One region of the Exiguobacterium sp. B2(2022) genome, then DNA from elsewhere that is predicted to be linked to it. Evidence: riboswitches for the same ligand, from Rfam matches in the RefSeq annotation. Region 1 holds a riboswitch; each other region holds the start of a gene.
The links. A riboswitch is a leader RNA that binds a small molecule or an ion and turns the genes downstream of it on or off. The one in region 1 is predicted to bind S-adenosylmethionine.
Positions count from the first base shown of each region.

Region 2: another riboswitch for S-adenosylmethionine. It lies ahead of ON063_RS02900 (MetQ/NlpA family ABC transporter substrate-binding protein); the one in region 1 lies ahead of ON063_RS10805 (Na+/H+ antiporter NhaC family protein).
Region 3: another riboswitch for S-adenosylmethionine. It lies ahead of mtnK (S-methyl-5-thioribose kinase); the one in region 1 lies ahead of ON063_RS10805 (Na+/H+ antiporter NhaC family protein).

Region 1 is NZ_JAPEHX010000049.1:21,596-24,939, forward strand. It holds gene ON063_RS10800 (GGDEF domain-containing protein) at 151-1,830, shown strand; SAM riboswitch class I at 1,929-2,024, shown strand; gene ON063_RS10805 (Na+/H+ antiporter NhaC family protein) at 2,094-3,344, shown strand, end outside.
Region 2 is NZ_JAPEHX010000009.1:7,333-15,713, reverse strand. It holds gene ON063_RS02935 (methyl-accepting chemotaxis protein) at 1-243, opposite strand, end outside; gene ON063_RS02930 (hypothetical protein) at 401-1,699, opposite strand; gene ON063_RS02925 (hypothetical protein) at 1,696-2,988, opposite strand; gene ON063_RS02920 (DUF302 domain-containing protein) at 3,088-3,471, opposite strand; gene ON063_RS02915 (Spx/MgsR family RNA polymerase-binding regulatory protein) at 3,633-4,028, shown strand; gene ON063_RS02910 (methionine ABC transporter permease) at 4,059-4,721, opposite strand; gene ON063_RS02905 (methionine ABC transporter ATP-binding protein) at 4,693-5,727, opposite strand; gene ON063_RS02900 (MetQ/NlpA family ABC transporter substrate-binding protein) at 5,739-6,560, opposite strand; SAM riboswitch class I at 6,634-6,737, opposite strand; gene ON063_RS02895 (iron-containing alcohol dehydrogenase) at 6,779-7,795, opposite strand; gene ON063_RS02890 (aminotransferase class I/II-fold pyridoxal phosphate-dependent enzyme) at 7,792-8,381, opposite strand, start outside.
Region 3 is NZ_JAPEHX010000037.1:15,178-23,558, reverse strand. It holds gene ON063_RS08955 (sugar ABC transporter substrate-binding protein) at 1-228, opposite strand, end outside; gene mtnA (S-methyl-5-thioribose-1-phosphate isomerase) at 221-1,255, opposite strand; gene mtnK (S-methyl-5-thioribose kinase) at 1,252-2,403, opposite strand; SAM riboswitch class I at 2,486-2,588, opposite strand; SAM riboswitch class I at 2,794-2,895, shown strand; gene ON063_RS08940 (2,3-diketo-5-methylthiopentyl-1-phosphate enolase) at 2,966-4,120, shown strand; gene ON063_RS08935 (2-hydroxy-3-keto-5-methylthiopentenyl-1-phosphate phosphatase) at 4,117-4,767, shown strand; gene ON063_RS08930 (methylthioribulose 1-phosphate dehydratase) at 4,764-5,381, shown strand; gene ON063_RS08925 (cupin domain-containing protein) at 5,395-5,928, shown strand; gene ON063_RS08920 (DUF4188 domain-containing protein) at 5,947-6,429, opposite strand; gene ON063_RS08915 (PadR family transcriptional regulator) at 6,401-6,967, opposite strand; gene ON063_RS08910 (TerC family protein) at 7,075-7,905, opposite strand; gene folE2 (GTP cyclohydrolase FolE2) at 8,160-8,381, shown strand, end outside.

The sequences.
Region 1 (3,344 bases):
TGCGGTTGAAAAGCAATTTCATTATAGAGGATATTCCGTGTATACTCAATGCTAGAATTCAAGCATCATTGGACAGAAGCAGGACTCACACGAAATCGTGACGAATCTTTACTATTAAATCTTGAAATGTCCCATGCTAGGAGGGAACACATGAACCACTTTCGTAAGATGTCCGTGCTCGGTTGGAGTATATGGAGTGCCCTGTTCATCTTCACCATCGCACTATTTGCATTGGATATCCTACACGCCCCAACAATCGATTCGTTGTCGTTTATTTTAATTTCGTTGCTTGTCATCATTTTTCAACTCGACTCGATCGAAGTCAAAGGTGTGTACTTCACATTTTCTGAAAGTATCGTCTTAATTTTATTTTTATTCTTTGGATTCGAAACAGCACTCATCGTCAACCAAATCGGATTGTTCGTCTTTCAATTCGCCAATTTGAAACCGAAAGTCGCCATCCGTCGTTTCCGCTTCACGTATCCGTGGAATGCCATTACAGCTTACTTAGAAATTGTCATCCCAGCAGCTGTCTATCTCGCCCTTGGTGGGGAGACCGGTCTCGACTTTTATTCGCAAGATTCGTTCGTGCCGCTCGCTGGATTGTTCCTTGCCATCTTCTTAAACACGGTGTTTCAAAAGTATCAGGTGAAATGGTGGTTCCGCGTCGACATCGCATTGAGCGACTTTATGAAGATTGCCTTCTATACGTACGTCGTCAGTTTGATTTTCATCTTAGCGGCAGCGTTTTTCCGAGAGACCAACTTACTCGTCGTCAGTAGCATCGCCGCTGCGTTGACGTTCTTCATAAAGCGGCTTCTCATTCAAAAAGAGCGGCAAGATGCATTCAAATCCTTGATTGAGCAATACGATGAAGCGAAAGAGGCTGTTTCCTTGTCGCAGAGCGAGGCGCAAGCCATCGAAGTGTTTTTAAGTCAATGCGAACAGCTGAATCATTATGATGAAGGGTATGTCGAGTTTAAATTATTTGAACGCACCCTGTACTTTGATTTAAAGACGCGACAGCCCATCGATCGACCCATCGTCTTTACGTTGCTTGACATGAGTCAGCCAATCGAGCAAATCCTCGACTATGAAATGCGCTTTGAATGGGATACTTCCCTATCTGATGCTTTCCACGACGATTACCACAGCTTCGTTTCTGTTCGCTCGGAGGAAATCGAAGAGATTCGCACCTGGATTGTTATGATGGGAGAACCTGTATACGGTTATCCGAAGATTATTCAGCACGAGATCATCAAATTGTTAAAATCGTTCAACCGGACCATTAGCCGTTGTCACGAACGAGACCGCCTCTATACCGAGAGTCGGACGGACAGTTTAACGCTTCTCGCTAATGCACGTGCGTTTTATGAATATGGCATTCAACAAATATCCGATATGTCGGTATATCCGATATCGGTCGCCATGCTCGATATTGATTTTTTCAAAAAGATTAACGATACGTACGGTCATCAGGTCGGGGACCATGTGTTACAAGAGTTCGGACGACGAATCCGTCAGGTGCTTCGTCCCGATGACTTTGCTGCACGTTATGGCGGCGAAGAATTTATTTTACTGCTCAATCATTGTGACATGAACCAAGCAATCGAAATCACGGAGCGAATTCGCCATCAAATCGAAGCGAAACCATTTCATGTCGACCACCATGAGATTTCTGTCACCGCCTCCATTGGGGTCGATACAATTGAAGCGTTCGGGAACAAGCGACTCGACGATACGATTCGAAACGCGGACCGTGCCCTGTATGTTGGTGGAAAATATGCAGGACGTAACCGTGTGGCGCACTTCAACAATTTAACGACGTAAACTCCCCTTTCTCACATCGAATTGGGGAGTTTTTAGGTTGACAACTAGATTTGAAACAGGTACGTTAGGGAACGTGTTTGATAATAGGATAGCTTAACTTTTTATCGAGAGAGACGGAGGGACTGGCCCTATGAAGTCTCGGCAGCGGGGAACCTGTGCCAAATCCAGCGGGCGTATTGCTCGAAAGATGAAAAGGGTATTTCACACGAAGGACCTTTTTCTCAAGAAAAAGGTCCTTTTTATTTTTTAGTGAGGTGATTATTTTGGAACAACCAACAGCAAACAAATGGGCACTCTTGCCGTTACTCGTCTTCTTACTCTTCTTCATCGGAGCGGGTGTCTATTACGGAGACTTCTATAAGTTTCCGGTACTCGTTGCGGCCATCATCGCCTTGATGGTTGCGGCATTCATGACAAAAGGAAGTGCCACTCAAACCGTCGAGCGCATCGCGCAAGGTGCCGGAAATTCGGGAATCATCATTATGATTTTTATCTTCTTACTGGCCGGTGCCTTTTCAACGGTAGCCGAATCAATCGGTGCCATCGACGCGACGGTCAACGCGGCGTTGACGCTTTTACCCCCATCGCTTCTCTTAAGTGGACTATTCGTCATTGCTGCTTTCATTTCAATGGCAATGGGTACATCGACCGGAACGATTGCGGCACTTGCGCCGATTGCCCTCGGTATTCATGAGGAAAGTGGTGTGAACGTCGCCATCGCAGCCGCGGCAGTTGTCGGCGGAGCCATGTTCGGAGACAACCTTTCATTCATTTCGGATACGACCATTGCTGCCGTAAGGACACAACGGACGAACATGCGCGATAAGTTCCGAACGAACTTCTGGATCGTGCTACCCGCCGCTATCATCACGACGATTTTACTAGCGGTCTTATCGAACGGTGAATCGACGGTCGATGTCGCCGCATTCGAATGGTATAAACTCATTCCGTATCTTGCGGTCATCGGACTGGCGTTAACGGGGCTGAACGTCATTCTCGTCCTGTTGGGCGGGATTACGCTAACCGGAATCATCGGTCTTCTCGATGGAAGCTTATCCGTCACAGCATTTGTGACCGCTATCGCCGATGGTATGGTCGGTATGGCCGAAATCTCGTTCTTGACGTTACTCATGGGCGGCCTCGTCGGACTCATTTCGCACAACGGTGGACTCACGTATTTGCGTGATGCGCTGACGTCACGGATTCAAAAACGTGCTGGTGCCGAATGGAGTATCGCTGGTCTCGTCAGTGCGACGAACGTAGCGACTGCGAACAATACGATTTCCATTCTCGTAGCCGGACCACTCGCCGCGAACATTGCGGACGAATATGACATCGAACGGAAAAAATCAGCGAGTGTGCTCGATATCTTCTCATGTGGTGTACAAGGGATTCTCCCATACGGAGCGCAACTTCTCATCGCCGCAGAGTTGACGAAGACCGCTTCGCCTGACCTCGTCCCGTTCATGTTTTATCCGTTCCTCCTCTTTATTTGTGGAGGAATTGCCATCGCA
Region 2 (8,381 bases), on a different contig from region 1:
GAATCCGCTCCAAAGTTTCTCCCAAAATGCCGAATACTCTGGACTATTGACAAAGGAGGAAGGACAGAACAAATGGTGTTGCATGCCAACCATCTCTTCGCGTCTATATTTCATTGCTTTTGCGAATGTATCGTTCACATCGACGACCCGGCGTTGACGATCAAATCGAATCATCGCCATGTTCGTCTCGATGGACCGGAAAACGTCTTCTGAATGGATTACTTTTTGGTTCAATGTACTCATGAAAGATAGCAACCTTTCTTCTTCGTAGGATATTCGTACTAAATCGTGAACCTCAGTGTAACGTATTGAGAAGCAATCCATTGCATCCTTTTTGTATAGAAGGTCAATATCTTGATTTTGAAGTATTTACCAATTGAAAAGGCGCCAATAGGCACCTTTACTCTTTCAAATCGGGAAAATAGCTGAAGAACGTCTCTGCACCCTTACTCGACAATTTGAACGTCTGCTCTCGCTTTGGATCGGTTAAGTATACATCCACCTTTTTGGAGCGTCTCTGAAAGCTTAATTGAAACTCCTGACCGACCCACCCGTCGATGATCGTGAGGAGCGAATACGCTTCCGCGTCCCCCGCACGCTTGACCGGCTCTGCCTCATCGATGGCGTCCATCAACTCAGTCATGTCAATCCCTGCAGCCCGCAACACGTTCGGGTAATCAATCGTTGCCTTTCCGTTCAAAGGAGTCTTGTGGACGAACACGAACGGACCATTTGGTACGGCGGGATTCGATTCTATGTCCGCTTCAATCGATTCATCCGTCGCAAAATCGCGATCCGTGTACGTGAGACGGACGTCTTCCGTCACACGCTTGCCATCATCAATAAAAGAGAACGTGTAGAGCGGTGTCTCGACACCTGGTTCGAGTGATTCTGCTTGCAGTACCCGCTCGACTTTGAGCCCTTCAAATTGCTTTGGTTGCTGCTCTGGTTGCGAATAATCATCTTTTGTTATAAGGACAATCGGGTCATAAGAAAGTAACCCACCTTCCGACTTAGCGAAAATGTAAGCTTCTTTGGATTGTTCGTCGTAGCCGAGTGCGATTGTCATGCTTCCCATTTGCGCGTGATACGGTTCAATGATTGAGAGCGGAAAGATCCCTTCGTCCTCTCCGATGGTTAAATGGATACTTCCATTCAAAGAAGGGGTCACTTGAATCATCGTTTCGTCAATGAGATTGACGGGATTCTCGAAAACATCGGAATAATCGCTTTCCTTCAAACTCTCTTCTTGTTCCCCAGTCCCATTTGCAATCGTCGGGTGACTTGGGATGGTGACACCTTCAGAAGCCTGTACAAACGAAGGGAACTTCTCAACAAGTCCGACTCTCATCTTTGGAGAAAAGCCGTCCTGACAAATGACATAATTCTGTTCGCCTTTTACATACGTCACTAGCTTATAGGCATGTGCATCGTAGTCGGAAATCATGGCTTTTCGGTTCAAGACATACGAATGATAGACCGTGACGTCCTCATGGATTTGGGGAACCGGGTCATCGGTGCATGCAAGGAGTAAATCGCTCGCCCACGTCTCCGGACCAGTAGTAAAGCTGTTCGAGTTCATGTCTCGTACATCCCATTGTGAGGGCATATGGTCCAGTTTGACGACCTTTACCTCTTCACCACCACAACCCGATAAAATTCCAACTGTACATAACGTGAATAATAGTCGTTTCATCATGATTTTTCGTACTCCGGGAAAATATCCAAGAACACTTCCGCCCCTTTACTAGATAATTTAAATGTCTGCTCGCGAAGCGGGTCTGTCAGATAGATGTCGATTTTTTTTGACCGCTGTTTATAACTGACTTCAAACGCTTGACCTTTCCATCCATCCATCAACGTCAAGTATCGATAGTCTGCAGGCTCACCCTTTCGGCTGACCGGTTCTGCCTCCTTCAATACTTTCATGACTTGCTCAGATTCTTCCGTCGAGATTTCGATGAAATCAGGATAAGTGAGTGAATTCCCGTCAAACGGTTTACGGTGCGCAATGACTCTTGAACCGTCTTCTTGGTCCGGCATCCACTCTTCAAGCATCGAATCGGGTTCTTCGCCTTCTTTCAGCAACGTACCTTCAATAAAGCGAACCGTCATCGTTTCAGTCACGGGTTCGCCATCCCTCATGTAATGGAACGTATATAAGGGAACTGCTTCGCCTTCCGTTAGCTCTCCAGGTTCGACGATGGTGTCGACGCTTAGCCCCTCAAAGACTCGTTGTTCCACTGACGCAGGGTCTTCGAGTTCTTCAAACTGTAATTGCTGAAAAACAAAGCGTTCATTGAATGAAAAAAGAACATACGGTTGTGATGTTTTTCGATCGATTCCGATGGCAATCTGTTGATGCGGCATATCGATTCCGGTCGGTTGAAAACTAGTGAGCGAATGTCTCGTCGCTTTACCATCGAGTTCTAGTTCAAGCTCTCCGAATAGAGCCGGTTCAATTTCAAGTAACGTATCGGGGAACGGAATGATGTCGATTTCATCAATGTTTAGTTCGTCTGTTTTCATTAGATTGTCTTTTGAGGATGATGGTGTTTGATGAAGGCTAGGTAATCGCGGAACGCTGATTCCTTCAGATGTATTTACGAAGTCCGGGAACTTATCGATCGTCTCCGCCATCAATTGATTCGTATAATCTTCGCGACAGACGACATATCGTTCGTCACCTTCTAAATAGGTAACTACTTTCATCGAGTACGGATCCATGGATGACACGACCCCGTTTCGTCCTGCGAACACTGTCTGATATACAGTGACATCTCCATTTAGCTCCGTCGTTCGTTCACCCTCACATGCCTCGAGCACTTCTCTCGTTTCGTGTACTTGAACAAATTCTCCTTCTTTCGTGTAACTCTCGAGATTCCATTGATTTTCTATGTAATCTAGTTGAATGACTTCTATGTCAGATGCACCACATGCGCTTAACATGGAAGCGCCAAGCAACATCGCCATACCACGTTTGAACATATAATCCCTCCACTCATGCTTCTATCCAATTTTACCATTATCTAACTATCTTATACGAAAAAAAATCCGCTCATGTTTCATGAACGGATGGTACATCGATTATTTACTTTGGTCGATCGCACGTTGCAATCTAGATTCGACGTCCGCTGCGACGGCTTGTAAGGATTCGTCATCTATGAGGCGAATCAACGTTGTCGGTTTCGGCATGCCGATTTGGGTGTGATTGTCCTTTTCGAAAACGGCAATTTTACACGGGAGGAAGTAGCCTCCCTCTAGATGGTGCGACAGCACTTCTTTTGCTGCCTTTGGGTTGCACACTTCTAAAATGCGATACTCCCCTTCAATGGCCTGACCTTTTTTCTCTAACGTGTCGCTCAAATCAAAGTCCCATAATACACCGAATGCCTCATCTTTCAGCGCTTCTCCAAGACGGTCGATGACGTCCTCAACGGTACGGTCAGACTGTACAGTATAATCAAACATCTTCATTCCTCCTTATGTGGTCACTCTTGAAATCTGTACCCGAACGACGTCTTCTTCAATCAAAAAGAAACTGTATGTGATTTGAAACATAATCACGAAACGTAACGTATAAAAAGAGATAATAGTTAGAACCAAACTGATGTAAAGGAGAAGTGGTTGTCGTGACGGTCACGGTATTCACGCATACGAGCTGCAGTTCTTCCAGAAAAACGATTGATTGGTTGCGGGAACAAAAGATTCCCTTCATCGAAAAGAAATTGACAGACCAAGGCTTATCCTTTGGTGAATTTAAAGAAATGCTAAGTCTGACCGAGAATGGGACGACCGACTTGCTGTCGGTACAGAAGAGCGTCTATAAGCAAGCGGCTGAGAAACTCGACGAGATGTCGATCCGCGAACTGTACAGTTTTGTCGCATCAAACCCTCAAATCCTGAAAAGTCCGATTGTCTTCGACCATCATCGCATCCAGGTCGGTTTCAGTGAGAAAGAGATTCGGACGTTCATTCCTCGGCATGACCGCATCGCTGAACTAAAACGTTTGCTCCACAACGCATAAATCGTGTCGCCAAGGCGACACGATTCTTTTTTAGGCTCGTTTTAATCTAGCTGCCAATCGGTTTCCGAATGACTGAATCGATTGAACGAGTAGGATAAGGACAAAAATCGTCACATACATGACTTCCGGTTCGAAACGAAGGTGTCCGTATTGATACGCGATATCTCCAAGCCCACCGGCTCCAACGAGACCTGCCATGGCTGTCGCACCAATCAACCCGATTGTCGCAATCGTCAATCCGAGAACGATGGAAGAACGTGCCTCACGGATGAGGACGTACCAGATAATCTTTCTCGTTGAGATGCCCATCGCCTCATACGCCTCGATGACCCCGCGGTCGACTTCAAGAAGAGCAGACTCCATGAGCCGCGCGATGTATGGGGCGGTGAAGACGATGAGTGGTAGAAGTACGCCTTGGACCCCGATCGTCGTACCCATGATGAAGCGTGTGAACGGCAAGATGAAAAACAAGAGAATGATGAACGGAATCGAACGGATGACGTTGATGACGCTCGATAATCCACCGTACACGAACCGGTTTGCGAGACGCCCGTTCGGTCTCGTCAGTACGAGCAACGTCCCGAGCGGAAGTCCAATCAAGGTCGAGATGAGGAGCGCGATACTCGTCATCGTCAACGTTTGAATCGTTCCCGTCCAAATGAGGTCACCCCAGTCTGTCCAGAACTGTTGCATGGTTCGACACCTCCCTTACGTGTACGCCGCTCGTCTTCAAATAACGGACAGCAAGTTCTGTTTGATCGTGATCCCCGTCAAGGTGAACGAGCAGATTTCCGACAAGACCCGCTTTCAATTTCTTGATCCCGCCTCCGATGATGTTCGGTAAGATCCCGAATCGTTTCGTCAACTGCGCGAGCACCGCTTGCTCCGTTTGACTACCGATGAATGATAAATGAACGAGCGTGCCTCGCGTCTGTAATTCCGACACCACTTCTTCCGGAACATCGAGATTCGTCTTCAAGAACCGCTGCGTCGTTTCGTGTCTCGGGTTTGAGAAGACATCCAACACGTTGCCTTGTTCAATAATTTTCCCATGATCGATGACGGCGACTCGGTCACAGATTCGTTCAATCACTTCCATCTCATGCGTGATCAAGAAGATGGTCAATCCGAGTTCTCGGTTGATCTCGAGCAACAACTCTAAGATCGACTCGGTCGTCTCAGGGTCGAGCGCACTCGTCGACTCGTCGCTGAGGAGGATGTCCGGTTCATGGGCGAGCGCTCGCGCAATGGCGACACGCTGTTTTTGACCGCCTGACAATTGTTCCGGATAATGGTTCCGATGTTCGGATAAACCGACGATGTCGAGATAGCGGTCGACCCGTTCACGGATGACTTGCTTCCCGAGCCCTTCGAGGCGGAGCGGGATGGCGACATTCTCTTCGACGGTCGCGGTCTTTAATAGGTTGTAATGTTGAAAGATCATGCCGATTCGCTGACGTAAATTCGACAGACCTTTTTTCTTTAGCAGCGTGATGTCTTGTCCCTCAATCTCAACGACACCTGTCGTCGGGCGTTCTAATAGATTGATCATCCGGATAAGGGTACTCTTTCCGGCACCGCTTCGGCCGATGATGCCGAAGATCTCCCCTTTTTCGATTGTAAGGGAGACGTCGTCGAGCGCTGTGATTTTATCTCCATTGACGTGAAATTGCTTGGTGATTTGTTTCAGTTCAATCATCGAATCCCTCCTCAGAATGCTGGTACGACAGATCCATTGAATTCCTCTTCGATGAAAGCACGTACTTCATCCGAATGGTAGTAAGACTTCAACGTCTCAACGACCTCATCTTCTTTGTTGGCCGAGCGGACGACCACATAGTTCGGATACGGGTTGTCGACCGTGTCCTCATGGAACAGGGCATCCTCGTTGATGGAGAGACCTGCACCCATCGCGAAGTTCGTATTGATGGCTGCAAGTGCTACTTCCGGTAGCTGTGTGGGAAGCTGTGACGCTTCGAGTTCGATGAATTCGAGATTGAGCGGGTTTTCCGCGATATCTCGTTTCGTCGCTTTATCCGTCAGACCTTCTTTTAGTGTGATCAGACCTGCTGTTTCATATAGTCGCAAGGCACGAAGTTCGTTTGCCGGATCGTTCGGGACGGCCACTTTATCCCCTTCCTTTAAATCCTTGATATCTGTCAACTTCTCAGAATAAAGACCCATCGGGAATGCGACCGTTTTGAATACGTCGTCAATTTTATACCCTTTGTCTGACTTTTGTAGTTCGAGGAACGATAACGTCTGGTAACTGTTTACATCAAGGCTTCCTTCGTCGAGTGCCGTGTTCGGTGTGTTGTAATCATTGAATACTTTGATATCGATCTCAAGACCGTCCTCTTTCGCGAGTTCTTGTACTTTCTCCGCAATTTGCTCGTGTGGGCCACCGGTCACGCCGATCGTCAGTTCTTCCGTGCTGAGCGTCTCGCTCGCCTCGGATTGTCCACACGCAGAAAGTGCGATTGCTGCAAGGAATGATGTACCTGCCAAAAGTGTTTTTTGTTTGATGTTCATGAATAGTTCCTCCTCCAAATGAAAAGCCCGCTACTCACGAAGAGCGGCGGGCACGACAAGTGAAAGTCGGACACGCTCATCTCCCAGACGTCACGTCTGTTGGAATTAGCACCATGATCATACTGATCTGGTTGCCGGGTTTCATCGGGCCAGTCCCTCCACCACTCTTGATAAGCAATCGGTTTTATTATTTTGTTATTATATTACTGATAAAAGCATTATTTGTAAACCACTTCTTGAAGATTGATGAGAATTTCTTTTAACCGCTCTGAATCTTCAAGATTCCGAATCCCTTGAATCGTGATTTCTTCAACAATCGAAGTGACCAATTCATCGACTTGATCAGGATGAATCCCAAGTTGTGTTAGCGAAGTCGGCGCATCGATGGATTGAAGCCAGTCCTCGAGCAGGAAGGTGTCATCGGATCTAATCAACCGTTTTTGAACAATCAATCCGAACCCGACCTTATCCCCATGTAACCAATGATGAGTCGAATCAAAGCGACTAAGTGCATTATGAACGGCGTGCGCGACGGCAACACGTGTGCCGGCATCCCCGAACCCACCAACCGCACCACCGATTGCGAGGACATGGTCGACGATATATCGGACGTCCGTTCCATAACGACGAAAGTCCTGTTCATGAATCGACAAGTCCATCAATTTACCGCACTGCGCAGCAAGTGATAACCCGGACTGAATCCCTGCATCCTTTGAAGTCGTCCCGCTAATATAACGAGCCTCGAACCACTTTGCGACCGTGTCGATGACGCCAGCCTTGAAATAGTCATAAGGCGAATCACGTAACAGTCGTTCATCTGCGATGACGCGCTCGATGACGACCGGAAACGTGTCATAGCGAATGTAAGACCCTTCCTCACTGTAGATGACGCTCAGTGGTGTGAAGGCTGCACAGTTTGATACGAGTGTCGGGACAACAATGAGCGGGACTGACTGAGCGAATGCAATCCGCTTCGCCGTATCAATCAATTTACCTCCGCCGACGGCAATCCATACGTCTGGTCGATAGGCATTCAAACGATTTACTTCTTCGTCTGAACATTCACCGTAAAATCGTACACTCGGAATTTCTGCTAGACGAGGGAACACGCGAACCGCTTCACCGTATCCGTTCAATCCTCTCAAAACGAGTGCCTCCCGATTCCCAATCAACGTATGAAGGTCCTCGAGCGCATTATGCGAATGGTCATATTCGAGCACGGCCTGACGAATCACAAATGTACCTCCTCATAGGCTGCAAACAGTCTCTCAATCCGTTCTACCGCTTCATCAATCTTCTGTTCAGACGATACGAGACCGAAACGGATGTGGTGCTCTCCCTCTGTTCCGAAGAAGTAGCCTGGTGTGACGGCGACTCCCGCCTCGTGGAGTAACTTTGTCGAGAACGATTTTGCATCCCCCTCAGGTACTTTCGCCCATACAAAGAACGAACCCTTTGGTGCCTCAATCTCCCACCCCGCCCGGCGTAACCCATTAATCAATCGGTTTCGTCTTGTTTCGTAAAGTGAGGCTAGGTCGTCACGTAAGTCACGCGGGGATTCTAATGCCACGATCGCTGCCTCTTGAATGGCCGAGAAGACAGAGACGTGGACGTGATCTTGATATGTGTTGATGGCTTCGATGATATCGGCATTTCCGACCGCGAACGCGACACGCCACCCTGACATATTGAACGCCTTCGACATCGTGTATACTTCAATTCCAATATCTTTCGCACCATCTGCCTGCAGGAAGCTCGGTGGAACATAACCGTCGAACCCAATGCTTCCATAAGCGAAATCGTGGACGACCATCACATCAT
Region 3 (8,381 bases), on a different contig from region 1:
CGACAAATCATTATCGGCGTTATACACTTTCACGTTGCCTCCGAACGCTTCGACTTGCTCGGTCACCCCTTCGATATACTGCGAAGAGAACGTCCCAATCGACATCTGCATGACGAGGGCGACCTCTAGGTCTTTCGGAAGCGTCTCCTTCGGTTGCGCCTGTTCGTTCGTGCATCCGGCAAGCGCTAGGATGACGGTCAACAGGAAGAAGATGATTTTTTTAGACATATGCGTTTCCTCCTACGTGTTCAACAATGACCGACTCGGTCGGTTCGAGCACACCTGTCTCTGTGATCAGACCGGTGATGAGTTCTGGTGGGGTCACATCAAACGCCGGATTGAAGACGGTGATGCCGACAAGTGCCGTCGGGTGTCCCCCGATATGTGTCACTTCATGCGCGTCCCGTTCTTCGATTTGAATCGTGTCGTCTGCTTCCAAATCAAACGTCGAATGCGGGGCTGCCACATAAAACGGGATGCCGTAATGCTTCGCCAAAATCGCGAGCTGGAGTGTCCCAATCTTGTTGGCCGTATGACCGGTACGAGTGATGCGATCCGCCCCGACGATGATGGCATCGATTTGTTTCGTCTGAATCGTCCATGCCGCCATATTATCCGTGATCAATGTGACGTCGATGTCTGCCCGGTCGAGCTCCCATACCGTCAACCGTGCCCCTTGAAGCAGTGGACGAGTTTCCGACGCGAACACACGAAACGGGATGCCCCGCTCTTTTCCGACATAGAACGGCGCGAGCGCGGTACCGTACCGTGACGTCGCAATGGCACCGGCGTTACAAATCGTCAACACGTTCCCCCCGGCAGGTAACACGGTCAACGCATGTTCACCAATCGTGCGATACGTGGCCACGTCTTGTTCATAGATTTCAATCGCACGCGCCTTGATGGCTTTTGCGATCTGCTCAAAGTCTTCCCCCACATTCAGTCGAAGGAGTGATTCGATGACGTGTTGTAAGTTGACCGCTGTTGGTCTTGTCGCAATCAACCGTTGGCCGACCTGGTCCAATTGGCGGTGAAAATATAAATTGTCCTGGAGACGTGATGCCTCTTTCGCAAGGACGAACGCCCCGAAGTAAGCGATGGCCGGCGCACCTCGGACTTGGAGCGACTTGATTGCCTGTTCGGCCTGTTCGAGCGTCAAAACTTCGACATAGCGCTCTTCTTGCGGCAACTGTGTCTGATCTAAAATCGTCAACACTTCCGTGTCGGCATCGAAATGTATGCTTTGCACACTCATACCCGCACCTCCGATAGAACCGGGATCAGCTGATCGATGGATTGAATCTGATGACGCTGTTTGATGAGACGCGTGCCAAGTTCTAGGGCGTGACGTTTCCGTTCGATCCGAAGGTTGTCTGGTAATGTTTCTAAGTCAGCAACGCCCGCTAGACCGACCGTCCGTCGAATCAATTCGCAGCCTGCGTAGCCGATCGCATCACTCAAAATCGATGGCAACAGTTCGTCCACGAATCCTACTGTGTTGAACGGTTCGACCGCCTGTGTGAAGCGTGTACGGAACGTTTTCTCGAACGTCTCCCAAACAGTGAGCACTTCTGTGAAGCGTTCGAACCGCTTCAACGGATGCGCATATGTCGAGAACACCAGATGGGCAATGATTTGACCGATGTCAAAACCGAATGGGCCGTAAAACGCAAACTCAGGATCGATGATTTTCGTTTCTTGACGCGTCGCAAAAATGCTTCCTGTATGTAAATCTCCATGTAGCAACGCTTCATGTTTTGTCACGAAGCCGACCTTCAATTTCGTCACTTCAATTTTCAAGGCGAGGTCTGACCACAGTTGTTCCACGTCCGGACGAAGGGTCGCTTCGATTTGATTCGATTCTGCATCACGATACGGGTCGGTGAAAATCAGCTTTTCCGTGATGTCGCATAGCTCTGGATTGTAATACTCTTTTTCGATTTGTTTCTTGGCGAGCGGTCCGTTCGCATAGTCAGACGTCGCAAACAACGTTTCACCGAGGAATGTACCGACGTGACGCGCCAAATTCGGATAGCTCTCTCCTTTTAGGAAGCCCGTCCGGACGATTTCAAACGCTGACAAATCTTCCAAAATCGTATAGGCAAGTTCACGATCGCTCCCGATTACATCCGGTACGAATTGCGGTACGACTCTTGAAAACTCACGGAGTGCCAGTTGTTCAATCCACGAACGGTCGAGCGTGAGTGGCCAGCTCTCTCCCACGACTTTTGCATACGGTAACGCCTGTTTCACGATCAATGACGTTTCTCCTTGACGAATGCGAAAGACGAGATTTAAATTTCCATCTCCGATTTCCTCACATTCTGCAATCCCCTCTTCTAGTAACCCCAACTGTCGAACGTGTTCGACGACACTTTGTTCTGTAAACGCCTCATAAGCCATGATGATTTTCCCCTTTCTTGAATCTATGCATGAAAAAAGCCCCTTTCTCCGCGAGAAAGAGGCACACCCAAATTGGTTGTTCCTCTCATCTTTCAGACATATGTCTGGTGGATGTAGCACCGTGCCAAATGGTCGGTTGCTGCGGCGTCTTAGGGCCAATTCCCTCTGCCAACTCGCGATAAGAGTAAATGATGTAATTGTGTTTGACGTGTTGAGACGAATATTACGGACTAGGCACGCTAGTTGTCAATCCTCTATTTTCGGTCGACTCCCTATTTTTGACACGCATATATAGAAACATTATTTTAAAACTTTTTTTCTCAAAAAAAGGAATTGACGAGTGAGCGATTCTATGTAAAAATTCAATTAAATTTCACAACTTCACAACTATTCTTATCAAGAGCAGACGGAGGGACAAGCCCGATGATGTCGCAGCAACCGACCAGAAATGGCACGGTGCTAATTCTTGCAGCTATCGCTGAGAGATAAGAGTTCATTGTTTTCGAATGACCTCTTGCCTTGGCATGAGGTCATTTTTTGTTTGACCTGAAAGGAGGAACTTATGGGAATCATCGCAACTTATGAAATCAAACATACCGATCACGTCGAACGCGTGGCTGAGAAAATCGCACATGAGCTGACCGTCGGAACATGGACCGAATTGAACCATCTCGAACAGCATCAACTACAGGCGTTCCGTGGCGAGGTCATCGATACCTCCCAACAGGAAACGACGAGTCGTTTCTCGATTCGTTACCCGCTACATAATGTGACGCCGGACTTCTCGTCCATTCTGACGACGACATTCGGAAAACTGTCGCTCGACCCAAACGTCCAATTTGTCGACCTATCGTTCCCGAATGAGCTCGCATCGGACTTTCCGGGTGCCGCATTCGGCGTCGAAGGTGTCCGCAACATCCTTCAAGTACACGACCGACCGCTCGCCATGAGCATCTTCAAAGGCGTCATCGGGCGTGACCTTGATTTTTTGGCGACACAACTTCGTGACCAGTTTGCAGGTGGCATCGATCTCGTGAAAGACGATGAGATTTTATATGACAACCCGCTCACCCCATCGATCGAACGGGCACGGGTCGGGGCATCGATCATTCAAGAACATCAAGAACTGACGGGTCGTTCCGTTCTATACGCCGTCACGTTGAGCGGACCCGTTTTCACCTTACGCGACCAGGCAAAACGTTTGATCGAGGCAGGCGCGACCGCACTGTTGTTCAATGTGTATACGTACGGGCTCGATGCGTTACGAGAGCTCGCCAAAGACCCTGAGATTCACGTCCCGATTTTGGCACATCCCGCTTTCGCGGGAGCGTTGACCGGATCGATTCGTCATTCCCTCCTTTTCGGGAAACTGATTCGACTCGCCGGGGCGGACTTGACGCTCTTCCCGTCGCCATATGGTTCACTCTCGACACCGAAAGACGAAACACAACAGATTCAAACGTATGCGACGGAATCCCATTGGACGAAACCGATTCTGACGGTCCCGTCTGCCGGGATTCACCCAAGACTCGTTCCGGATTTGATTCGTGACTTCGGAACGGATGTCGTCATCAATGCAGGCGGTGGGATTCATGGGCATCCCGACGGTGCGGTTGCCGGTGCGAGGGCATTCCGCCAAGCAATCGATCAGGCAATCGGTAAAACGAGCGAGACCGATGCGTTATCGACTGCGCTGAATGCGTGGGGTGCGCGATGAGTACGCACGTCATCTGTGATTTCGACGGAACCATCACGGAAGAAGATAACATCATCGCGTTGATGCGACGCTTCGCCCCACCTGAATGGGTCGAACTCAAAGATGGTGTTTTGAACCGAACGCTCTCCATTCGAGAAGGCGTCGGTCAGATGTTCAGCCTGCTCCCGAGTAACCAGCAAGAGCGGTATCGTGAGTTTCTTCAGTCGACCATCACGCTTCGAGCGGGGTTTGTCGAGTTTTTGCAAGAGACCCAGTCGCACGGCTTTCGGTTTGATGTCGTCAGTGGGGGCATGGACTTTTTCGTCCATCCGATTCTAGGAGGTCATGTCGCACCGGAACACATCTACTGCAATCACGTTGATTTTTCAGAAGCGACAGCGCGCGTTACATGGCCTCATTCATGTGATGCCCATTGTTCGAACGATTGCGGATGTTGCAAACCGACGATTGCCCGACAGATTGTCGCACCTACCGACACGTTGATTGTCATCGGGGACTCCGTCACCGATTTTGAAATCGCCAAACGTGCCGACGTCGTGTATGCGCGCGGTCAACTGATTTCGCTATGCGAGGCGGAAGGCCTCCACTATGTTCCGTTCGAGACATTCTATGACATTTCAGCTCACATGAAAGGAGTGAACGTATGACCGTAAAAGAACGATGGATTGAACTTGCCGACATTAAAGACGAGCTTGCCGCAAGGGACTGGTTCCCTGGGACGAGTGGCAACTTGGCGATTCGCGTATCGGACGACCCGTTGACGTTCCTCGTGACAGCAAGTGGTCGTGATAAACGGAAGCGTACGGATGAAGACTTCGTCCTCGTCGATGCGACCGGTCAATTGATTGGAGAGCAAACAGGCAAACCGTCCGCGGAGACGTTGCTACACGTCGAAATCTTTAACAAGACGAACGCAACCTGTTCCCTTCACGTGCACACGGTCGACAACAACGTCATCTCAGAGCTTTACGCGACGAACGGACATGTCACGTTCACGGGTCAAGAAATCATAAAGGCACTCGGCTATTGGGAGGAAACGGCAAGCGTCCAAATCCCCATCATCGAGAACCATGCGGATATCCCGACACTCGCCCGTGCATTTGCCCCACATGTCACAAGCGATGCCGGTGCCGTCCTCATCCGGAACCACGGGATTACCGTTTGGGGGGAGACGCCCGCTGCAGCAAAACGTTATTTAGAAGCATATGAATTTTTATTTAGCTACTCATTAAAATTACGCGCCTTAGGCGTCCATTCATAAGGAGGAATTCAACATGGCAACAATTTATTTTCAACAAACCGAAGAACGTGTCAGTGATCAACAAGAGGTACGTGACTTTTTAGACTCACGAGGCATCCTTTACGAAGCATGGGATATCGCGAAATTACCAGCTTCCCTTCAAGAAAACTATCAACTGACAGATGAAGACAAAGCTGTCATTTTATCGACGTTCCAAGACGAAATTCAAGACGTATCGACGCGACGTGGTTATCAAACGGCTGACGTTATTTCCTTGTCTGATGCGACGCCAAACTTAGACGAATTGCTCGTCAACTTCCAAAAAGAACATCACCATACGGACGACGAGGTTCGCTTCATCGTCAGTGGTCACGGCATCTTTGCGATTGACGATGCAGAGCGCGGATACTTTAATATCGAGCTCAATCCGGGTGACCTCATCTCGGTGCCGGTCAACACGCGTCATTACTTTACGTTGCAAGAAGACCGCCAAGTCGTCGCCGTTCGTATTTTCGTGACGACCGAGGGCTGGGTGCCGATCTACGACAAAGAAAATGTGAATGCATAATAAAAACGGGCAGGTGCGTCATGCATCTGTCCGTTGCTTTTGCTTGTGTAAAGACCGTTCATCCAATCGCTCTTTTGCCGAATTTCTTCCTTTGCCTACATCCACAGTACCAAGCGCTTTACCGAGACCACGGTCTGGCAGATTGACGTACATCGTCTCATAATTACTCACCGCGTACGTTTCGTGGAAAATACCAACGACATCCGTCGCTCTTGCCTTTTGATTGAATGATTTCCAAGCTTCAAGATGCGTTTTCCCGTGGGCATAGTCGAGTAATTCATCTGTTGACCGCCAATATTGAATCAACGTGACCGAGCGCCAGCCAATCGTCAAGTCATGTGATAGAAAGCCAAGTTCCTTTTGTGTATACAGTTCTTTCAGCATGGCCGGCATGGCATTGAAGACCGGCCACCATTTTCGAATCGATCGCAAACGATTCACTCGTAAGCCAATGACAAACACTACCACTTCTTCATTCGGGACGGCCATTTTGCGCGCCATCATTTTCTCCTCCTTTGAGGGTGATCACAGCTGCTTCACACCATTCCATCAATGCATTCGTTTGGCGTTTTCCATAATCGAGTGTCAACAGCCAATAAACAGCGTCAGGTGAATGCGAGTCGCTCGCTTGAATCATCGTCTCGATGGCTTTATACGTCTCCAGTCGTTCCCGTAGCAGTCGTTCATGATGTGTAATTTTGCTGATTGTTTGCTCCGTCGTCTCATGTCGAGCGAAGAACAATTTTAGCAAGAGCTCATTCCGTTGAACTGGTAACGTATCCGGCTCTTCTGCAATCCATTGTCTTAACTCGTCGTGACCGCTTGACGTCAGCTCGTATGCTTTCCTTTCATTGTCTTCTACCTGATGAATCAACCCTTCTGTTTCTAACGTCCGGAGCATCGGATACACTTGACCGAAACTAATTTTCCAAAAATGGTTAAGGCTACGATCAATCATCTGTTTCATGTCATATCCTGTTCGACACTCCGTCGTCAATAAGCCTAAAACAGCGTATCGTGTCATATTTTCACGAGGCATTCAATCCCCCCTATCTAAAAGATAGTATCTATTTGATATATTCCCTCGTATCACAGAAATGAAAACAAAAAAAGCGTACTTCCCGTGAGAAGATACGCTTTTGGAGATTATGCTTGTTTTGCTGTTGGTTTCGATGAGAACCAGCCCCATGTCGCAATCCCGACCATGACCGACCAGAAGAAGATGGTCCAAGCTGTCGAGTGGACGAATCCGTCTGGGAGTCCCATGAATTCGAACGGCGTACCGGCAATCAACTCTTTGAACCCTGGGTGCTCGAGTACGAGAACCGTCAATTTGACCCCGACCCAACCGACGATGATGAAGGCGGCCGTTTCAAGTGTAGGACGCTGATGAAGCAACTTGACGAAAATACGTGCCGCAAATCGCATCAAGACGACCCCGATGAGTCCACCTGTCAACACGACGAAGAACTGACCCGAATCAATCCCACCGATTTCACCAAGACCGAGTGGTGGCAAGCTGACCGCAAGTGCGACCGCTGCTAAAATCGAATCGACCGCAAAAGCGATGTCCGCAAACTCAACTTTCGCAACAGTGAGCCAAAACTCTTTCTTCGATACCGGCTTTTCTGTGACAGCCGTCTCTTCTTTCGCTTCAGCCGCCAACTCCTGCTGCGGCTCCATCTTCCTCGCCTTATAGGTCATATACAGGTGTCGCGCACTCATCCCGATTAAGTAAAGTGCACCGAGTGCCTGTACTTGCCATACGTTGATCAAGAACGAGATCAAGAACAATGCGATAAATCGGAAGACGAACGCCCCTAAGAGTCCGTAGAACAATGCCTTCTTCTGCTCTGTACGCGGCAAGTGTTTGACCATGACGGCCAAGACGAGCGCGTTGTCTGCAGATAACAAGCCTTCCAAACCGACGAGTACGACGACGATCCAGGCATACTGCAGGACTAGCTGCCAATCCATAAAAACATCTCCTTTTTTCTTTCAGTTCCTTCATATTTAACAGTGATCTATTTTTTAAGTTCACAGGACCATTTTATTCCCGTTCACAAAGTAAATCAATCCTCTTTCTTCAATATCTGAAGGATTTTTTTGCGATTGCATATTGAAAACATGTTATGAGAGCAAAATCATACCCGTTCAGCCATCATTTCGTGATAAAATCCTAACAAGAACGAGTGGTCCTTTGAACCGCTCTAAAAAAGGAGAATCCGATTATGTCTACAAGCCATGTCGCTTTACCTACTAAAGCAGAACGACATAAATTGTTCGGGTCGGTCCCACCGATTAAAGGAACAAAGCCGACCGAGAAAGAACAGATGGTCGATTTACAAAATACACCGAAAAACTTCTTATTCGCCCTCGACAGTGTCGGCATCTCAAATGTGAAGCACCCTGTGAACGTCGAGACGCCAGAAGGGGTCCAATCAACGGTCGCT